Regions from separate parts of the Paenibacillus andongensis genome, predicted to be linked through region 3. Evidence: a T-box and tRNA genes for the amino acid it is inferred to sense, from the RefSeq annotation. Region 3 holds a T-box; the other regions hold tRNA genes.
What was found. A T-box is a leader RNA that pairs with one kind of tRNA and senses whether it is charged. The one in region 3 lies ahead of NYR53_RS21815 (arginine--tRNA ligase), so its partner is inferred to be a tRNA-Arg.
Positions count from the first base shown of each region.

Region 1 (5,999 bases), 2.4 Mb from region 3:
GAAAAGGCGGAGCCGCAGCGAAAGCGAGTCTGAATAGGGCGCTTGAGTACGTGGACGTAGACCCGAAACCGTGTGATCTACCCCTGTCCAGGGTGAAGGTGAGGTAACACTCACTGGAGGCCCGAACCCACGCATGTTGAAAAATGCGGGGATGAGGTGGGGGTAGCGGAGAAATTCCAATCGAACTCGGAGATAGCTGGTTCTCCCCGAAATAGCTTTAGGGCTAGCCTCGGATGTGGAGTTGTGGAGGTAAAGCACTGATTGGGTGCGGGGCCCGCCAAGGGTTACCAAGTCCAGTCAAACTCTGAATGCCACAAACTTAAATCCGGGAGTCAGACAGTGAGTGCTAAGATCCATTGTCAAAAGGGAAACAGCCCAGACCATCAGCTAAGGTCCCCAAGTGTGTGTTAAGTGGGAAAGGATGTGGAGTTGCACAGACAACCAGGATGTTGGCTTAGAAGCAGCCACCATTGAAAGAGTGCGTAATAGCTCACTGGTCGAGTGACTCTGCGCCGAAAATGTAACGGGGCTAAACACGCCACCGAAGCTATGGCTTGCACGTATGTGCATGGGTAGGGGAGCGTTGTATGTACGTTGAATTCTGACCGTAAGGACAGGTGGAGCGCATACAAGTGAGAATGCCGGTATAAGTAACGAAAAGATCAGTGAGAATCTGATCCGCCGAAAACCTAAGGGTTCCTGAGGAAGGCTCGTCCGCTCAGGGTAAGTCGGGACCTAAGGCGAGGCCGAAAGGCGTAGTCGATGGACAACAGGTGGAAATTCCTGTACCACCGTAGCCGTTATGAGCGATGGAGTGACGCAGAAGGATAGTGACGCGAGCTGATGGATGCTCGTCCAAGCAGTGAGGCTGGTTAGTAGGCAAATCCGCTAACCGTAAGGCTGGGCTGTGATGGGGAGGGAAACTTTAAGTACCGAAGGTCATGAGTTCACACTGCCAAGAAAAGCTTCTAGCCAGGCGAAGGTGCCCGTACCGCAAACCGACACAGGTGGGTGAGAAGAGAATTCTAAGGCGCGCGGAAGAACTCTCGTTAAGGAACTCGGCAAAATGACCCCGTAACTTCGGGAGAAGGGGTGCCTCGGTAGGGTGAATAGCCCGAGGGGGCCGCAGTGAAAAGGCCCAAGCGACTGTTTAGCAAAAACACAGGTCTGTGCGAAGCCGCAAGGCGAAGTATACGGGCTGACGCCTGCCCGGTGCTGGAAGGTTAAGAGGAGTGGTTAGGGGTTAAACCCGAAGCTATGAATTGAAGCCCCAGTAAACGGCGGCCGTAACTATAACGGTCCTAAGGTAGCGAAATTCCTTGTCAGGTAAATTCTGACCCGCACGAATGGCGTAACGACTTGGGCGCTGTCTCAACGAGAGATCCGGTGAAATTTTAATACCTGTGAAGATGCAGGTTACCCGCGACAAGACGGAAAGACCCCATGGAGCTTTACTGCAGCTTGATATTGGACTTTGGTACGATCTGTACAGGATAGGTGGGAGCCTTTGAAGCCTGAGCGCCAGCTTGGGTGGAGGCGCCGTTGGGATACCACCCTGATCGTATCGGAGTTCTAACCTGGTACCGTAATCCGGTATGGGGACAGTGTCAGGTGGGCAGTTTGACTGGGGCGGTCGCCTCCTAAAATGTAACGGAGGCGTTTAAAGGTTCCCTCAGAATGGTTGGAAATCATTCGCAGAGTGCAAAGGCATAAGGGAGCTTGACTGCGAGACCTACAAGTCGAGCAGGGACGAAAGTCGGACTTAGTGATCCGGTGGTACCGAATGGAAGGGCCATCGCTCAACGGATAAAAGCTACCCTGGGGATAACAGGCTTATCTCCCCCAAGAGTCCACATCGACGGGGAGGTTTGGCACCTCGATGTCGGCTCATCGCATCCTGGGGCTGAAGTAGGTCCCAAGGGTTGGGCTGTTCGCCCATTAAAGCGGTACGCGAGCTGGGTTCAGAACGTCGTGAGACAGTTCGGTCCCTATCTGTCGCGGGCGTAGGAAATTTGAGAGGAGCTGTCCTTAGTACGAGAGGACCGGGATGGACGTACCGCTGGTGTACCAGTTGTCTCGCCAGAGGCATCGCTGGGTAGCTATGTACGGAGGGGATAAGCGCTGAAAGCATCTAAGCGCGAAGCCCCCCTCAAGATGAGATTTCCCAGTATGTAAGACCCCTTGTAGACGACGAGGTTGATAGGTTCGAGGTGGAAGTGCAGCAATGCATGCAGCTGACGAATACTAATCGGTCGAGGGCTTAACCACAAACCCTAAATGTTCACTTTACGCAAGTTTCGTATCTAGTTTTCAAGGCGCAAACCACGCTTTGACTGTTTGGTGATGATGGCGGAGGGGACCCACGCGTTCCCATCTCGAACACGACCGTTAAGCCCTCCAGCGTCGATGGTACTTGAACCGCAGGGTTCTGGGAGAGTAGAACGTTGCCAAACTAGTATAGGGATCTTTTGACGAAGTCAAAAGTCTCTCTACATTCCCTGATAGCTCAGTTGGTAGAGCACTCGACTGTTAATCGAGTTGTCACAGGTTCGAGTCCTGTTCGGGGAGCCATTGCTTCCATAGCTCAGTCGGTAGAGTGCATCCATGGTAAGGATGAGGTCACCGGTTCGATTCCGGTTGGAAGCTCCAGTAATTTATTAATAAGGCCCGTTGGTCAAGTGGTTAAGACACCTCCCTTTCACGGAGGTAACAGGGGTTCGAGTCCCCTACGGGTCACCATTATTTTTTTAGTACGATCCCATGGAGGCTTAGCTCAGCTGGGAGAGCATCTGCCTTACAAGCAGAGGGTCGGCGGTTCGATCCCGTCAGCCTCCACCATTCACTTCATAAGCCGTTGTAGCTCAACTGGTAGAGCAACTGACTTGTAATCAGTAGGTTGGGGGTTCAAGTCCTCTCGACGGCATGTTATCGATGGGGATTAGCCAAGCGGTAAGGCAACGGACTTTGACTCCGTCATGCCAAGGTTCAAATCCTTGATCCCCAGTTCTTCACATGAGTCATTAGCTCAGTTGGTAGAGCACCTGACTTTTAATCAGGGTGTCGTAGGTTCGAATCCTACATGACTCACTTTGCCTTATTTACAGCATGCGCGTATGGCGGAATTGGCAGACGCACTAGACTTAGGATCTAGCGGGTGACCGTGGGGGTTCAAGTCCCTCTACGCGCATCAAATCCTCAGCAGTATTTATACTCCTGAGGTACCCATGCGGAAGTGGCTCAGCGGTAGAGCATCGCCTTGCCAAGGCGAGGGTCGCGGGTTCGATCCCCGTCTTCCGCTCCATTTATTAAGCGCCCTTAGCTCAGCTGGATAGAGTATTTGACTACGAATCAAAAGGTCGGGAGTTCGAATCTCTCAGGGCGCGCCATTTTTCATATGTTATTACCACCTTATCGGGACGTAGCTCAGCTTGGTAGAGCACCTGCTTTGGGAGCAGGGGGTCGCATGTTCAAATCGTGTCGTCCCGATAGACACGCGGGCGTAGTTTAATGGTAGAACTTCAGCCTTCCAAGCTGATCGCGCGGGTTCGATTCCCGCCGCCCGCTTCTAATGAAAAAGATCACCTTCGGGTGGTCTTTTTTCGTTTGAACGGGGACGGAAGAGAACCATGTGGGTTCGGCCTTTCCGTGAAGACATCATATATACCCAAGTAAAATGCGCATCCCATATACCACTAGTTGTTTTCCAGAGGAAGCATGTTGAATGACTTATTGGAGTAATCCCATCACCCACCTTACAAGTTACAAACACTGAAAACCTTGAATATAAGGTTTTTTTTGTTTTCTATAACTTGTGCATAGATGTAGAGTGAGTTAATAGGCTGCTGCTGAGGTCCAAATTCGACTGCATTTACATATTCTTAATAAATAGGTGAATTAGATAAACAAAATTTTAATTTATGGTTATTTAGCAGGAGGAATCTTATGTGACCAGCCAGCAAGTTAACCAGCTTGTACAAACATTTAAAGTGAAGATTAAACATATGCAATTTGTGAAGTCAGGTGTTTACCGTTTGATATCTACCGATGGAAAACAACATTGTCTGAAGAAGATGAGTTACACCATACGACGATTGCGCTGGATGGATCGGGTGTTGAGGAGGATTCGGCACCAGGGCTTTTCCAACATTGCCTGGCGGAATCCGTTTGAGCAATCAGGGAGACGTCTTTATGCCAGACGATCGCGCGGAGGAACCCTATACATTCTTACCCCTTGGTTCAATGGACGGTCACCTTCACCCGCCTCGCAAAAGGACCTTAAAGCTTGTGCTGCAACATTAGCCCGATTTCATCTTGCTGGTCGCAAAGCAACACTTCCCCGATCTGGCGCCCTCAATATGCTGCGGAAATGGCCTGCCCTTTTAAAAGCACGCGAATCGTTATTGAAAAAACAAATAAAAAAAGCAAAACGAAATGGTCACGGCAGTCCGATGGATCGTTTGCTGCAAGTTCATGGGGATGGCCTTCTCCAGAGATCACAGGAAGCACTGCGTATACTTAGACACAGCAATTACAAAGCAGTTTGTAAGAGGGCCGCGAAAACCGGCGCCTTGTGTCACGGAGATAGTGGACCGAAAAATTTTGTTCTTACCTTCGGTGGAACGTATATGATCGATTTTGAAACACTGCGTTTTGACTTGCGGGCGTACGATCTCTTTCGTATGATTCGTCTTTCCTGCAAGAACAAAGGATGGAAATTATCAACGGCACGTTCCATACTGGATGGCTACCAAAGCGTTTCCAAGCTTGAACGTTCAGACATTGAGTTGATCAAGGTGTGGCTCCAATTTCCGAACAAAGCATATAAGCTGCTGTCCCGCTACGATCGATCGAGAGCCGAGGGTAAACGAAAAATCGAACAAAGTCTAGAAAAAGTGATTGCTGACGAACGGCATATCATCTCATTCCTCCATAGGCTAAGCCAATATGTTCAAAAGGGTTGATTGTGATGAGAATCTGGGTCATGACGAATGAATACGAAGGTCATATTGTTGGCGGGCTTGGCATCATCGCAACAAATCTTTCAAAAGCGTTGGCAAAAAGGAATGGGATATTCCTAACTATTATTTGCAAGGGTGCTAGTCGTGAAGTGACCGTTGAAAACGATAGCTCGATAAGGGTCATTCGATTTCCCAGTTGTTCGAAGTATCATTCGGTTAGAAGTCAAAAGTTTAATACTGTACCGATTGCCAGATGGTTGCAAGCGCATGGCTTTACAAGGCCGGACTTGATCCATATTCACAGCTTGCAGTGTGATGATCTCGCTAAATATTATAAACACAAATATCGTATTCCGGTCATCTATACATGCCACTCTCTAGTCGTATTGGAAAAAAGAAAGAGTGGACGGACGAAGATGGCTGCGCGTCAAAAAAAACTGATTCGTATCGCAAATGCCATAACAGTACCCAGCCAGTGGCAAAAAAACAAGAACAGGAAATATTACCCCTTTTATAAGGGACAAATCAAGGTAATTCAAAATGCCGTGTCAATGAAAAAAGAGATAAGCAAACCGCCCCCCAATCCTTACCATTTGTTGTATGTCGGTCGTTTGACTGCAATAAAAGGGATTAAAGAGTTGCTACATGCTATTTCCCTGCTTAAAAAAAGCGATCATCAAATAAAGCTAGATATCGTAGGGAAAGGATCTAAAGCTTACACGATTAAATTAAAAAAAACTGCTCAAAAACTAAATATTAATAAGAATGTCAAGTGGATTGGAAAGCTCAAACCGATGGCCGTTCAGAGATTATATTCTTCCTACGGAGCTGTAATTGTTCCAAGTCGCCATGAGTCTTTCGGTTTGGTCGCAATGGAAGCAATGGCCAATGGGGCTCCGCTTGTGTCAACCCGGAATGGTGGCCTTAACAGCTTTGTGAACAAGAATAACGCAAGTGTTATTCGAACAGTAACAGCTTCAAATATCGCTTCAAGTATCAGGGAGATATGGAGAAAACCTGACGTGACCATGAGCCGTGTTA
Region 1 covers NZ_CP104467.1:7,164,659-7,170,657, reverse strand. Annotated here, with positions in the region: rRNA gene NYR53_RS32050 (23S ribosomal RNA) at 1-2,268, shown strand, start outside; rRNA gene rrf (5S ribosomal RNA) at 2,337-2,453, shown strand; tRNA gene NYR53_RS32040 (tRNA-Asn) at 2,496-2,571, shown strand; tRNA gene NYR53_RS32035 (tRNA-Thr) at 2,574-2,649, shown strand; tRNA gene NYR53_RS32030 (tRNA-Glu) at 2,665-2,739, shown strand; tRNA gene NYR53_RS32025 (tRNA-Val) at 2,763-2,838, shown strand; tRNA gene NYR53_RS32020 (tRNA-Thr) at 2,851-2,923, shown strand; tRNA gene NYR53_RS32015 (tRNA-Gln) at 2,933-3,004, shown strand; tRNA gene NYR53_RS32010 (tRNA-Lys) at 3,015-3,087, shown strand; tRNA gene NYR53_RS32005 (tRNA-Leu) at 3,108-3,187, shown strand; tRNA gene NYR53_RS32000 (tRNA-Gly) at 3,227-3,301, shown strand; tRNA gene NYR53_RS31995 (tRNA-Arg) at 3,310-3,386, shown strand; tRNA gene NYR53_RS31990 (tRNA-Pro) at 3,413-3,486, shown strand; tRNA gene NYR53_RS31985 (tRNA-Gly) at 3,494-3,564, shown strand; gene NYR53_RS31980 (YutH/CotS family kinase-like spore coat protein) at 3,945-4,961, shown strand; gene NYR53_RS31975 (glycosyltransferase family 4 protein) at 4,982-5,999, shown strand, end outside.
Region 1: it encodes a tRNA-Arg, which carries the amino acid that the T-box ahead of NYR53_RS21815 (arginine--tRNA ligase) is inferred to sense. The anticodon was not compared.

Region 2 (5,999 bases), 3.8 Mb from region 3:
AAAGCCGCTTTATACGCTTCCTCGGTCTCCGGAGTGAAAGTTCTTACACCCGAGGATGTAAAGATGCGAAACTCTCGACCCGCCAGCGTTTTCCGTCCCTCTAAGGTGCGCATGGCTACCATTGCATTTTGGGTAAAAATTGAGTCAGGGGCATTCTCACACCAGAAGCTCGCAAAGATATAATCCTTTGGCAGCTGAGGTTCCTCCGTAAACGAGTAAATGCGATTCCATTCCTTGTTCTTCTGTTCACAAAGCATCCAACCGTAATCTTCATCGCGCTCAAGACGGTAGCACTCTCCGCCTTGGTGCTGTTCAAGACCTTCGATCCATGCGATCGGCCTGCGAGGGACGATACCGCCTACTCCAACATCGCACAAATAAGTCGTGCCTTCTGCCTCTACCTTCAGGACGTGATGACGACGTTTCGGTGGCGAATTCGGCTCATCGCGCCAAAATCGAGCGACCAAGTCAGTGGCCGAATAGCCAAGTTCCCGCAGCAGCCAGCCGAATAAAGCATTCAACTCGAAACAGTACCCTCCGCGCCCACGTACGACAATCTTCTGATATACATCCTGAGGATCCAACGATAAAGCTTTGCGGTTCATAATGTCCAAATTTTCGTACGGAACCGTGTGCAGATGACACTCCTGCAGGTCAGCAAGCAGCTTTGCGCTGCCATCGAGCGAACCTTCAAAACCGATACGTTCCAGATAGGTCTGAATCTGACTATTTTTACTGAACATGTTGAACAACTCCATCCTTTGAGAGTCTCCCTAGTTGCTATAGTTTATTTCTTTTTTCATAGATAGACAAGTTCGTGAGATTTAACAACAATATCTTTTTAAAAATACCATCATTACCCTATTTCTGCCTTATATTCCGTTTAACTCTTCATAAAAAGCTTACAAAACGACAACGGTTTTCGAGCGACATTTTAGTTCTAATCCGTTAATCTATGAAAAAAGATTCATAGGAGGTTAACTTATGATTCAAAACTTAGAGCTAATCACGACGGGCTTGTTAATTATCTCCATCATGTTTCATCTTTTTATAGATATAGTCAAAAAAAATAAAATCATTAACTATCCCATTCAAGAGGAGGAAGCCATCAAAGTTGTATACCCGCAGTACATCGACTGCAGCCGAAACATTAATCTTTCACTTCTTCCCAAAGAATATCTCTTTGCGGATGGACAGCTCAGTGAGATTCATTAATTGAAGGAGGCCATACTGTGTCAGACAAGGTAATCAGTGATGAAGAGTTGATGCTGCTGCTGTCCCCCACTAACAATAATGAAGAAAATGAGCCATCAGAGAAACCGAAGCTAACCATGAAATTACTATATGAGCTTATTAAAAAGCTTAAGCAAGAGAACATGCTGCTTGCCAAGCGTGTAGACGAATTAGAACAGCAATTGGATTTGCTGCATCAGATTCGAGATGAGGTGGCTACCACCCTAGAATTGCCGATTATCAAGGAACCCGAAATAACAGTAGGGATGGAAGCTGAGCTCGTTTCCGGCCTCCCGCAAACCATCCAAACCTCCCGCACAGAACGTCATCCTTCTAAAAAGAAGAAAAAGAATAAGATCTTTTGGACTTATTTATTGTCCCACTTAACCAATTTCCACTTCAATTAGCTTGAACTGTGTAACATCGACAATACCTCGGTTTGAAATCCGAATTTCAGGAATGACGGGTAATGCAATTAATGAGAATGTCATAAACGGGGCGTTCAACGGACAGCCAATTTGTTTCCACGCTTTTTCGAGCTCTGCAACCTCTTCAACGACTTCAAGCAATGATTTATCTGACATGAGGCCTGCGATGGTCATCGGTACTTGAGCCAGCACTTTACCGTTCTCTACAACGATCATGCCTCCTCCCATTTTGACAAGTTCATTAGCTGCGAAAGCCATATCCTGCTCATTGATCCCCATAACAATTAAATTGTGACTGTCATGCGCCACTGTAGAGGCTACCGCGCCTGTCTTCAATTGAAAGCCATGCGTAAAACCAAGTGAAATTTGACCCGTTCCACGGTGTCGCTCAATACAGGCTAAACGGATAATATCCTGCTCCGCATCTGGTTGGATGAACCCCTGCACAACACTTAGAGCTGCAGTCATTTTCTCTGTTCTTGCACTGTTTTCAATAATGCGGATGACATTGACCTCCGTCTTATTCTGATTACTGCGACTTGCAAGTTTGAAGTCCTCAGCCGCAAGCTCCCGCTTAACGTTCATGGAATTGCGAATGTGCTCGGGATAGACGAAATCGGGGAAATCAACCGTAAGCTTGCCATTATCAAAAACAACCTGACCATCAGTAATAACAGTCAAAGGCTCGACCTTCTGTAAATCATCCAGTAATAAAATGTCAGCACATTTACCGGGAGTAATGCTTCCCAAATCTTGCTCCATTTTAAAATAGCGCGCCACATTAATCGTCACCATTTGCATCGCTGTTACAGGATCGACACCCTCTTCGATCGCGCGGCGCACGACATGATTGAGATGCCCCTTCTCCACCAAAGTTTGCGGATTGACGTCATCCGTTACGAGCGAAATATTGGATGTGTTGACCTTATCTTCCGTTACCACCTTAATGACCTCTTTGACATCATGCCAGGCCGAACCTTCACGAATCATAAGGTGCATGCCCATGCGGACTTTGTGAAGACCTTGTTCCCGAGTTATGGTTTCATGATCGGATGTCACGCCTGATGCTATATAAGCCTGCAGCATACGATCATCATCACTTGGGAAATGTCCTGTGACCGTTTTACCGCTCTTGATCGTTTCTTCAATCTCCCCGCACATTTTCGGATCGCCGTAAACGACACCAGGGAAATTCATGACTTCGCCCAGTCCAACCACGTTGTCCCACTGCAGTCCCTCTTTAATATCGGTCACTTCTAAGCTTGCACCTGCATCTTCCAAGTCCGTAGTTGCTGGTACACAGGATGGGAAAGTCGTAAATACTTTAATAGGCAGCTGCTGCCCCTCTTCGTGCATCAACCTTACACCTTCTGTTCCAAACACATTGGCAATTTCATGAGGGTCCATAAATATCCCCGTTGTTCCTTTGGCTAATGCCGCTTTGGCAAACTCGGTAACGGAAAGCATCGTGCTTTCAACATGCATATGACCATCTAAAAATCCCGGGGACATATACTTCCCTGTGGCATCAATCACGACCGTTTGAGCCCCAATGGTATGGTCTGCATTCCCTACATACGCAATTCTCCCAGCTGCGACAGCAACATCCATATGCTCAAGTAATTCACCAGAATACACATTGACGAGTGTCCCATTCTTAATGACTACGTCGGCAAAAACTTCGCCTAATGCAACCTTAGCTAGCGTTCTGCTCACTTCAACTAGCTTATTTCTTTTATTTAGCGTTCTTTTATTTAGCGTCATGGGTTTTGTACTCCTTTATGTATTAATTAACTTTTACCGGTTCGGTGTCAAACGTCACATCTCCCTGAACCATCTGTTCACATTAAATTTACCATGAAAAAGGTTTTTCTCAAGGGTTTCATACTACTTCTGAGGATTCCCTATTTCTATTTATTAAATTATACGGAGCGAAGATCATTCAGATGTTAAAAAGCTTTAGGTGATGGGAATACCGATGTCTTTACGGACGGTCGAACCTCCTCGGATTTCTCATCCCTTAAAGAACAAATAAGCGCGGAAAACGCGCTTATCCAGGAGCGCCCCAACAAATAAGCGCGTTTTCCGCGCTTACAGCGAGAGCTCTGCGAGCCGAAAGAGTCTGAGAAGCCAGAAATCGACATTCGTTATTTAACATCACTTATCCACAAATCGGCATCTCACATATTTTCCTATACTCCTATACAATGAAAAAAGACCACCCGAAGGTGATCTTTTTCATTGAAGCGGGCGGCGGGAATCGAACCCGCGCGATCAGCTTGGAAGGCTGAAGTTCTACCATTAAACTACGCCCGCGTGTCTATCGGGACGACACGATTTGAACATGCGACCCCCTGCTCCCAAAGCAGGTGCTCTACCAAGCTGAGCTACGTCCCGATATGGTGGTAATAACATATGAAAAATGGCGCGCCCTGAGAGATTCGAACTCCCGACCTTTTGATTCGTAGTCAAATACTCTATCCAGCTGAGCTAAGGGCGCTTACTAAAATGGAGCGGAAGACGGGGATCGAACCCGCGACCCTCGCCTTGGCAAGGCGATGCTCTACCGCTGAGCCACTTCCGCATCGTACCTCAGGAGTATAAATACTGCTGAGGATTTGATGCGCGTAGAGGGACTTGAACCCCCACGGTCGCCCGCTAGATCCTAAGTCTAGTGCGTCTGCCAATTCCGCCATACGCGCATGCTGTAAATAAGGCAAATGGTGAGTCATGTAGGATTCGAACCTACGACACCCTGATTAAAAGTCAGGTGCTCTACCAACTGAGCTAATGACTCATGAAATTTTAATGGGGCCCCCGTAAAGTAACAGGAATTCGCTTCAGAGCTTACCTTCACTTTATGGGGTATAGTACTGGGGATCAAGGATTTGAACCTTGGCATGACGGAGTCAAAGTCCGTTGCCTTACCGCTTGGCTAATCCCCAACATAGTTTGGAAATGGAGGCTGATGGATTCGAACCACCGAACTCGAAGAGAGCAGATTTACAGTCTGCCGTGTTTAGCCACTTCACTAAGCCTCCACATATAAAGCCTTACCGGGCCCCGAAAAAGTAGTAGGCGTTGCTACAAAGCTTTGCTTCACTTTTTTGGGAATTGTGGTGCCGTCGAGAGGACTTGAACCCCCAACCTACTGATTACAAGTCAGTTGCTCTACCAGTTGAGCTACAACGGCATATTCATTTTCTAAAAATGGCGGAGCTGACGGGATTCGAACCCGCGGTCTCCTGCGTGACAGGCAGGCATGTTAGGCCACTACACCACAGCTCCATACTAGTAAATTGGTTTCTACGGGCCCCGAAAAAGTAATCGGCGTTGCTACAAAGCTTCACTTCACTTTTTTGGGTTGTATGGTGGAGGCTGACGGGATCGAACCGCCGACCCTCTGCTTGTAAGGCAGATGCTCTCCCAGCTGAGCTAAGCCTCCATGGGATCGAACTAGAAAATTATTGGTGACCCGTAGGGGACTCGAACCCCTGTTACCTCCGTGAAAGGGAGGTGTCTTAACCACTTGACCAACGGGCCAAACTTAAAAATTTACCAACGGAGAGAGAGGGATTCGAACCCTCGCACCACTTACGCAGTCTAACCCCTTAGCAGAGGGTCCCCTTATAGCCACTTGGGTATCTCTCCAATTTAATTAGTAGCGGCAGAGGGGCTCGAACCCCCGACCTTACGGGTATGAACCGTACGCTCTAGCCAGCTGAGCTACGCCGCCATATTGTCTTTCCTTTATTTAAAGAAACGGAGAAGGAGGGATTCGAACCCTCGAGACGCTTGTGACGTCTACACGATTTCCAATCGTGCTCCTTCGGCCGCTCGGACACTTCTCCATATATTTTATGGGATCCCCAAAAAGTAATTGGAATATGCTACGAAGCATCTCTTCACTTTTTGGGGGTTTGACTCCCCGAACAGGACTCGAACCTGTGACAACTCGATTAACAGTCGAGTGCTCTACCAACTGAGCTATCAGGGAATATTTGGTGGAGCCAAGCGGGATCGAACCGCTGACCTCCTGCTTGCAAGGCAGGCGCTCTCCCAGCTGAGCTATGGCCCCATAAAGGTAATAATATTGGTGGGCCCTGGTGGACTCGAACCACCGACCTCACCCTTATCAGGGGTGCGCTCTAACCAGCTGAGCTAAGGGCCCTAATGTGTAAAACAGTCTAGAGTGTGGCAAAAAAAATACCCACTAGGGGTATTCTGCTTGGCAACGTTCTACTCTCCCAGAACCCTGCGGTTCAAGTACCATCGACGCTGGAGGGCTTAACGGTCGTGTTCGAGATGGGAACGCGTGGGTCCCCTCCGCCATCATCA
Region 2 covers NZ_CP104467.1:921,432-927,430, reverse strand. Annotated here, with positions in the region: gene NYR53_RS04195 (arylamine N-acetyltransferase family protein) at 1-743, opposite strand, end outside; gene NYR53_RS04190 (hypothetical protein) at 985-1,215, shown strand; gene NYR53_RS04185 (hypothetical protein) at 1,233-1,640, shown strand; gene ade (adenine deaminase) at 1,617-3,425, opposite strand; tRNA gene NYR53_RS04175 (tRNA-Gly) at 3,907-3,977, opposite strand; tRNA gene NYR53_RS04170 (tRNA-Pro) at 3,985-4,058, opposite strand; tRNA gene NYR53_RS04165 (tRNA-Arg) at 4,085-4,161, opposite strand; tRNA gene NYR53_RS04160 (tRNA-Gly) at 4,171-4,245, opposite strand; tRNA gene NYR53_RS04155 (tRNA-Leu) at 4,284-4,363, opposite strand; tRNA gene NYR53_RS04150 (tRNA-Lys) at 4,383-4,458, opposite strand; tRNA gene NYR53_RS04145 (tRNA-Gln) at 4,535-4,606, opposite strand; tRNA gene NYR53_RS04140 (tRNA-Tyr) at 4,621-4,702, opposite strand; tRNA gene NYR53_RS04135 (tRNA-Thr) at 4,779-4,854, opposite strand; tRNA gene NYR53_RS04130 (tRNA-Asp) at 4,873-4,949, opposite strand; tRNA gene NYR53_RS04125 (tRNA-Val) at 5,031-5,106, opposite strand; tRNA gene NYR53_RS04120 (tRNA-Glu) at 5,130-5,204, opposite strand; tRNA gene NYR53_RS04115 (tRNA-Ser) at 5,224-5,312, opposite strand; tRNA gene NYR53_RS04110 (tRNA-Met) at 5,324-5,397, opposite strand; tRNA gene NYR53_RS04105 (tRNA-Ser) at 5,425-5,512, opposite strand; tRNA gene NYR53_RS04100 (tRNA-Asn) at 5,586-5,658, opposite strand; tRNA gene NYR53_RS04095 (tRNA-Ala) at 5,664-5,739, opposite strand; tRNA gene NYR53_RS04090 (tRNA-Ile) at 5,756-5,832, opposite strand; rRNA gene rrf (5S ribosomal RNA) at 5,888-5,999, opposite strand, start outside.
Region 2: it encodes a tRNA-Arg, which carries the amino acid that the T-box ahead of NYR53_RS21815 (arginine--tRNA ligase) is inferred to sense. The anticodon was not compared.

Region 3 (5,999 bases):
TTTTACTTGCCTTATTAACCAGATGGCAGCCTTATTATGTACTTTCCTATATTTTAGGTCATCTCGCTTATGGGATTTATTTCTTTGGGCGTTGGGGAGTGAGCTCAGATGCGGAAATCATCCAAATTGTCATCTGGCTCGGAATCGCCATTGCGAATGGCATCTTGTATGTTTTGACTGAGAAGGGACGATTGCACTCGCCATTTCTCAAATGGATCTCTTTTCAAGTTGGGATGGCAGTTTTAGTCGCAGCTTCAAATTCGCAAACGTACGAAAAGTACGGTGTCTTTATGAACTTACCTTTAATCCTAGTACTTGCGGTAGCCGTTTACTATACACACAAGACAAGGAACAAAGCTTATCTACTGTTTGCCGGTCTGTGGGTTTCGATCACAGTGACAGTCAAATATATCGAGCTTATTATCCAGCATTATAACGAGTTCTTTTTCATTGCCAGTTTGTTGTTTATTATCGTGTTCATCTTTGCGAATGTGAAATTCATGAACTTTATTCGCTCTTGGAATCCTGCATCCAAGCAGTTGAATCTTGAAAACAGCTCAGAACTAGAAGCTGCGGATCAAGCGAAGCCTGATGGAGATTTTACCAAATGGCTCGTCCGTGTCCTTACGGTTTCGGTCATCATTATTGGTTCGCTTCTAGGAAGCTTGACGATCATTGGGATCGTTACAGTTGTACTAGGAATTGATGAACCGGAGAATGTGCTTATAGGTTTTGGTATTGTAACTGTCATTGCGATGATTATAGCGAAAAAACTAAATTCATTAGTGCGATACACGATTCTCATTAGTGGCTTGCTGCTTGGCGCGGGAGCGGCTGTTTTTAAGGAGAATGTTCCTATTCTCTTGGTTTTCATGGCTCTTACAATTGCAGCTTTTATCTACATTGCTGGGTTGGTACATCGTATATTCTTTTTCCTTGCCGCTGTCATTATTGCTTCCTTCGTCCTTTTCAATTGGATCGATAGCGGAATTATTGTTCTTACCGTACTCTCCGGCTTATTATTCGTTATGTTTGCCAGTGGTCAGATCATAGCAAATGCGGGAGTCAGACAACCTATTCGTTACAGCAGCTTTCCTTCATTTCTGCTAACTTTGTTTGCTTTAACCTTTATGGCGGAGTCAGCTTGGTATTATATCGTCAATGTTCTGTTCTTTATCGTCGTTATTCTTGCCATGGTCATTAGTAAACAATTGCACATCAAATGGATTTACGCTTGGTCGATGGGCTTCTGGATTGCTTTCCTGGTATACAAATACTACGATCTGGCCTGGAAGCTTCTGCACAAATCGATTAGCTTCGCTGTCATCGGGATTTTGGTTCTTGCCTTTACGGTATGGTATGAAAAAAGACATCGTTTGGAAGCGATTGAATCAATAGAGGTTAACTCTAATTATGCAATGAACCGCTGGATTATTTCTCTGTTAGTTCTACTGCAAGTCATGGCCATGTCCTTACAAATTGGTAAAAGTGAGTGGCTGCTCGCTCACGGACAGCTGATTAAGCTGCAGCTTAAACCGATTGATCCACGTTCTCTCATTCAGGGTGATTATGTACGATTACGCTATACGATATCTGAGCCGGAAATCTTTGAAGTGATGAATCATGCTTCCAGTTCTAAAAAGAAAATTACAGTCGTTCTCGCTCCGAACCAGGCGACAGGTGTATATGAATATCGTCGCGTATATACAAAAGGGGAAACTCTTGCCCCAGGAGAGGTTCGCTTGAATGGCAGAGTCGGTTATGAGGGTATTGAATACGGGATTGAGACTTATTTCATTCCAGAAGGAACAGGCCATGAATATGAGCGGGATGCCAAATTTGCTGAAGTAAAAGTTTCTGCTGGTGGCGATGCGATCCTTGTGCGTCTATTATTACAACCAAGTGTTGTCCAATAATGATTATTGTGGTAAAATTACCCGATCTTTGCTTAAAAGAGAGGGGTATCCGTTGTCATGTGGCTCATATTTTCAGTTCTTGCGGCTGTCAGCTTCGGGCTGCGGGGCATTCTATATCATTGGACCAGTCAGCAATCGCTCGATCGGAATGTGCTGCTATGCGGCACATTTTTCATGGGGGCGCTCGTCAGCATTGGCTGCGCCCTTATTTCACAGCAACAGTGGACAGTGTCTGCTCTGATTGGTGTTCAGATGGGGTTGTTCTCCTTTGGAGCCAATGCCAGTATGTTCAAAGGCTTTGCGGTTGGCAAAGCCTCGTTAGTTGCCATCCTCACCGGTTTACCATCGGTTGTTGTGGTCTTTGTCGCATTTCTGCTTTGGGATGAACGACTCAATTTATGGCAATTCTTTGCCTTCCTTGTCATTGTTGTGGGTATATTATTTGTTCGTTACTCGAATGATATTACATTAAAGAATCTGCAAGGAGCTGGATGGGGAGTACTTGCTTTGTTTCTTTTTGCCGGGAATGATTTGTCCAGCAAATGGACAACCATCGTTTCTGCACCATTGTTTCCAACGCTATTTTTTATGTTTGCAACTGGGACATGCTGTTTTGGATTGTGGTGGTTGAAGGACAGGGCAAAGGATAACGGCAAGGAAACTGCGCGAGCCAGTTGGACAGAACGAAGAACCTTCCTGTTTGGGATGGTCGTCGGGATTACGAACGTCATTGGTATGATCTTCATTATTCATGCGTTCGCTCATGGGAAAACGGGGTTAGTTTCCGCTGTCGTTGCACTTAATGTATTGATTGTCTTATTGTATACACGCTTTGTTTTGCGGGACAAATTCTCAATAATGGAACAATCCGGTCTAGCTTTAGCATTCATTGGCATTATGATGATGAAATTAGTTGCATCTTGACAACGTAATATTATTGCTGTAATATTCAGTAAATTCTTAATTTCATAAGCAACATTGGTGAACAGGACAGTAATTCTTGTCGGACAGTCGCAGCGAGCCGGAGCAGGTGAGAACCGGTACGAATGTCAAGAGTGAAGCGGGCCTGGGAAATGGTCTTCCGAATGTAAGAAGTAGGGAGATCCGGCATAAGCCGTTATCGTTGGAGTGGTTAAACCAATGGTTTAACACTTAGAGTGGTACCGCGGGAATGAACAGCTCTCGTCTCTTATTGTAGAGACGGGGGCTTTTTTGCGTTTTCCCGTAAAATTAGCTTCTCATCATCCTTTTAAGGAGGAATTGTCCATGATTCAGCAGCTTCTTACTCATGAAATTGAGTATCATGTAGGTGTTTTATTTCAAGAGTACGGATTAGAACAGCCTGCGACTCTGAAAATCTTGATCGAGCACCCAGCTCATCTTGAGCACGGTGATTACAGCACGAACGTAGCTATGCTTTTAGCAAAAATAGCTCGTAAAGCTCCTTTGCAAATCGCACTAGAGCTTCAACAACGCATAGAAAAGAGCGGCTCTGTTCAGGGCTTATTCGCCAAAGTAGCTGCGGTGCCGCCGGGGTTTCTGAACTTTTATCTAAATTGGGACACCTGGTCTTCTGGTTATTATGGAACTGAAAAAGGGCTTGTTGACGAAAGAAACAAAACAAAAATTTTGATTGAGCATACGTCAATCAATCCCAATAAAGCTGCTCATGTTGGCCATTTGAGAAATTCCTGTATTGGTGATTCGTTGTCACGCATGCTCTCACAAGCAGGCTACCAGGTAGAGGTGCATAACTATATTGATGATCTGGGGAATCAACTGGCAGATACAGTGGTGGGCATTCTTCAAACACAATCAGATGAGAATTTTAAGCGTTTTGGCGACTTTTGTTGGGAGACCTACGCGAAGGTGAATCAGGCTTACAAAGTGCAGCCGGAGCTTGTAGCTCAGCGTTCTACCGTTCTACATGCACTAGAGAGCGGGCATTCCAATCTTGCTTGGATGGGTGCTTTGGTAGCGGAAAGGATCGTTCGCGAGCAGTTGGAAGAAATGAAGCAATTCGGCATTCACTACGATGTACTGGTTTGGGAAAGCAGTATTGTGAGAGCGGGACTCTGGGATTCGACCTTCGAACTGCTGACGCAAACAGACATGTTTCATAAGGTGACGGATGGGAAATTGGCAGGCTGCTGGGTGCTGAAGAATCTAGAAGAAGGGGCTGTTACAGCTGGGGAAAGCACGGATTATCAAGGGGATAAAGTGCTTGTTCGTTCCAATGGTATTTTAACGTATACAGCGAAGGATATTGCCTATCATCTATGGAAATTCGGTGTGCTGCCGAATGATTTTGTCTATAAAAAATGGGAAGACGGACTGTGGTCCACAGCTTCCCAAGGCAGGAAGAAATCGATCGGGCAAGCGGATATCGTCATTAATGTCATTGACTATCGTCAGCAATACCCGCAGGAGATGGTGAAGCTAGCACTAGAAGTGCTGGGCTATGAGCAGCAGGCGAGTCAGCTTAAGCACGTGAGCTACGGAGTCGTTTCCTTGAGTCCAGATACTGCGGCAGGACTGGGGATTGACATTTCGGATGCCAAAAGCTCCTATGCGATGTCTGGGCGCCAAGGAATTGGGATTAAAGTCGCGGACCTACTTGATCACATGGAAAGGGTCATTGACGCTAAACGCTCAAGAAAAGCGGGGATTTCCAGCAGATCGATAGCTTCAGCTGCGATCCGATATTATTTGCTGAAATATCAGCTGCAGACGGAAGTTGTTTTTGACTTAGAGCAAGCGACGGAAATAACAGGGAACACGGGTGTCTACTTGCTTTATGCCTACACAAGAGCAAATCGTATTTTGGACAAAGCGAAGAAAGATACTCGTCATCTTAGGATGGAGGCTAAGTTCGATGGGACTCTTTTGGAAGATCAGGAATACCAACTTTTGAGACACATCGCCTATTGGCCCGAAACACTGGAAACGGCTACTAAGCAATTGGCGCCTAGTTTACTGTGCCATTATGCCTTCGAGCTAGCTTCGCTTTTTAACCACTTTTACAGTGTTTGTCCGGTCTTAAAAGGAAGTGAAGAAAGCATGTCCCATCGACTTTGGATCACACAAACGTATAAAGACACCATGCATCAAGCATTGGAACTACTGGGTATGCCGACGCCAAAACGATTGTAACTAGAAAAACGATCGAATGCACCCTATGTACTCGCCGAGACAACCTGTCACTCTTGCGCATAATCTACAGCAATATGTAGCTGTTGTTCATGCGCTCAAAGAGGAGGAGGAGCTCGTCTATGCTTAAATCTCACGTGAAAACGTATAGATACCGTATTGGCAAAAAGCATGTAATTGTCATTCATATTTATCAAACGGCAAAAGCGACGGCTAAGCAAGGCAATGTACTTGCAAGCAATGCTTTAAATATTCAAATTTTCAAGAAACAGAAAAAGCGCTGAACGCTCTTCCCCTGTAAGCAGCATGATTGCGAATACGGTTTGGGGAAGGGGGTGATTCTGTATGCGGCGTAAATCAGTCAAAAAGGTGAGCTTCAGCAATGGAAAAACGAAGGTAAGAGTAGGACAATCCGCTAGTGCAACGATCGGTCAAGGAGGCAATGCCATTTCGATTAATGCTTCGGAAGTCGGGGTTGTTCGCATTCGTCCTTAAAAATGCAACATAAGCTTTCTGATCTTGAGCAAATGCGGTACAATAGGAATATTCGTGCCAATTTGAATGATTCAGGAGGCTTTAACCACAATGACAGAAAAAGATATCGATACACAAGCTCCAGTAGATAACGAACAAGAACAAGATCAAGAACGCGAGCAGGCCCAAATCATTATGACTTGGTTTCAGCACATTCAAGAAGTAATGAAAGATCAATTTCCTGAATATGAAGTAGATGGGCAAATCGGCAATAATCCGACTTACGGTCCAATGTTTGCTTTCACACTTAAAAATGATGAAAAGTCCACATCCTGCGGATTTTTCTTGAATGAAATTATGAGAAACTTCCAAACGAATCCGAATGCGGGGCTGTGGTTATCGTCCTTCTTCGTCGACTTGCTGAGAAGCCCAGAAAATCATCCGCTGCCGAATCCTCCG
Region 3 covers NZ_CP104467.1:4,755,673-4,761,671, reverse strand. Annotated here, with positions in the region: gene NYR53_RS21825 (GDYXXLXY domain-containing protein) at 1-1,916, shown strand, start outside; gene NYR53_RS21820 (EamA family transporter) at 1,974-2,840, shown strand; T-box leader at 2,889-3,109, shown strand; gene NYR53_RS21815 (arginine--tRNA ligase) at 3,183-5,069, shown strand; gene NYR53_RS21810 (hypothetical protein) at 5,189-5,350, shown strand; gene NYR53_RS21805 (hypothetical protein) at 5,412-5,561, shown strand; gene NYR53_RS21800 (hypothetical protein) at 5,652-5,999, shown strand, end outside.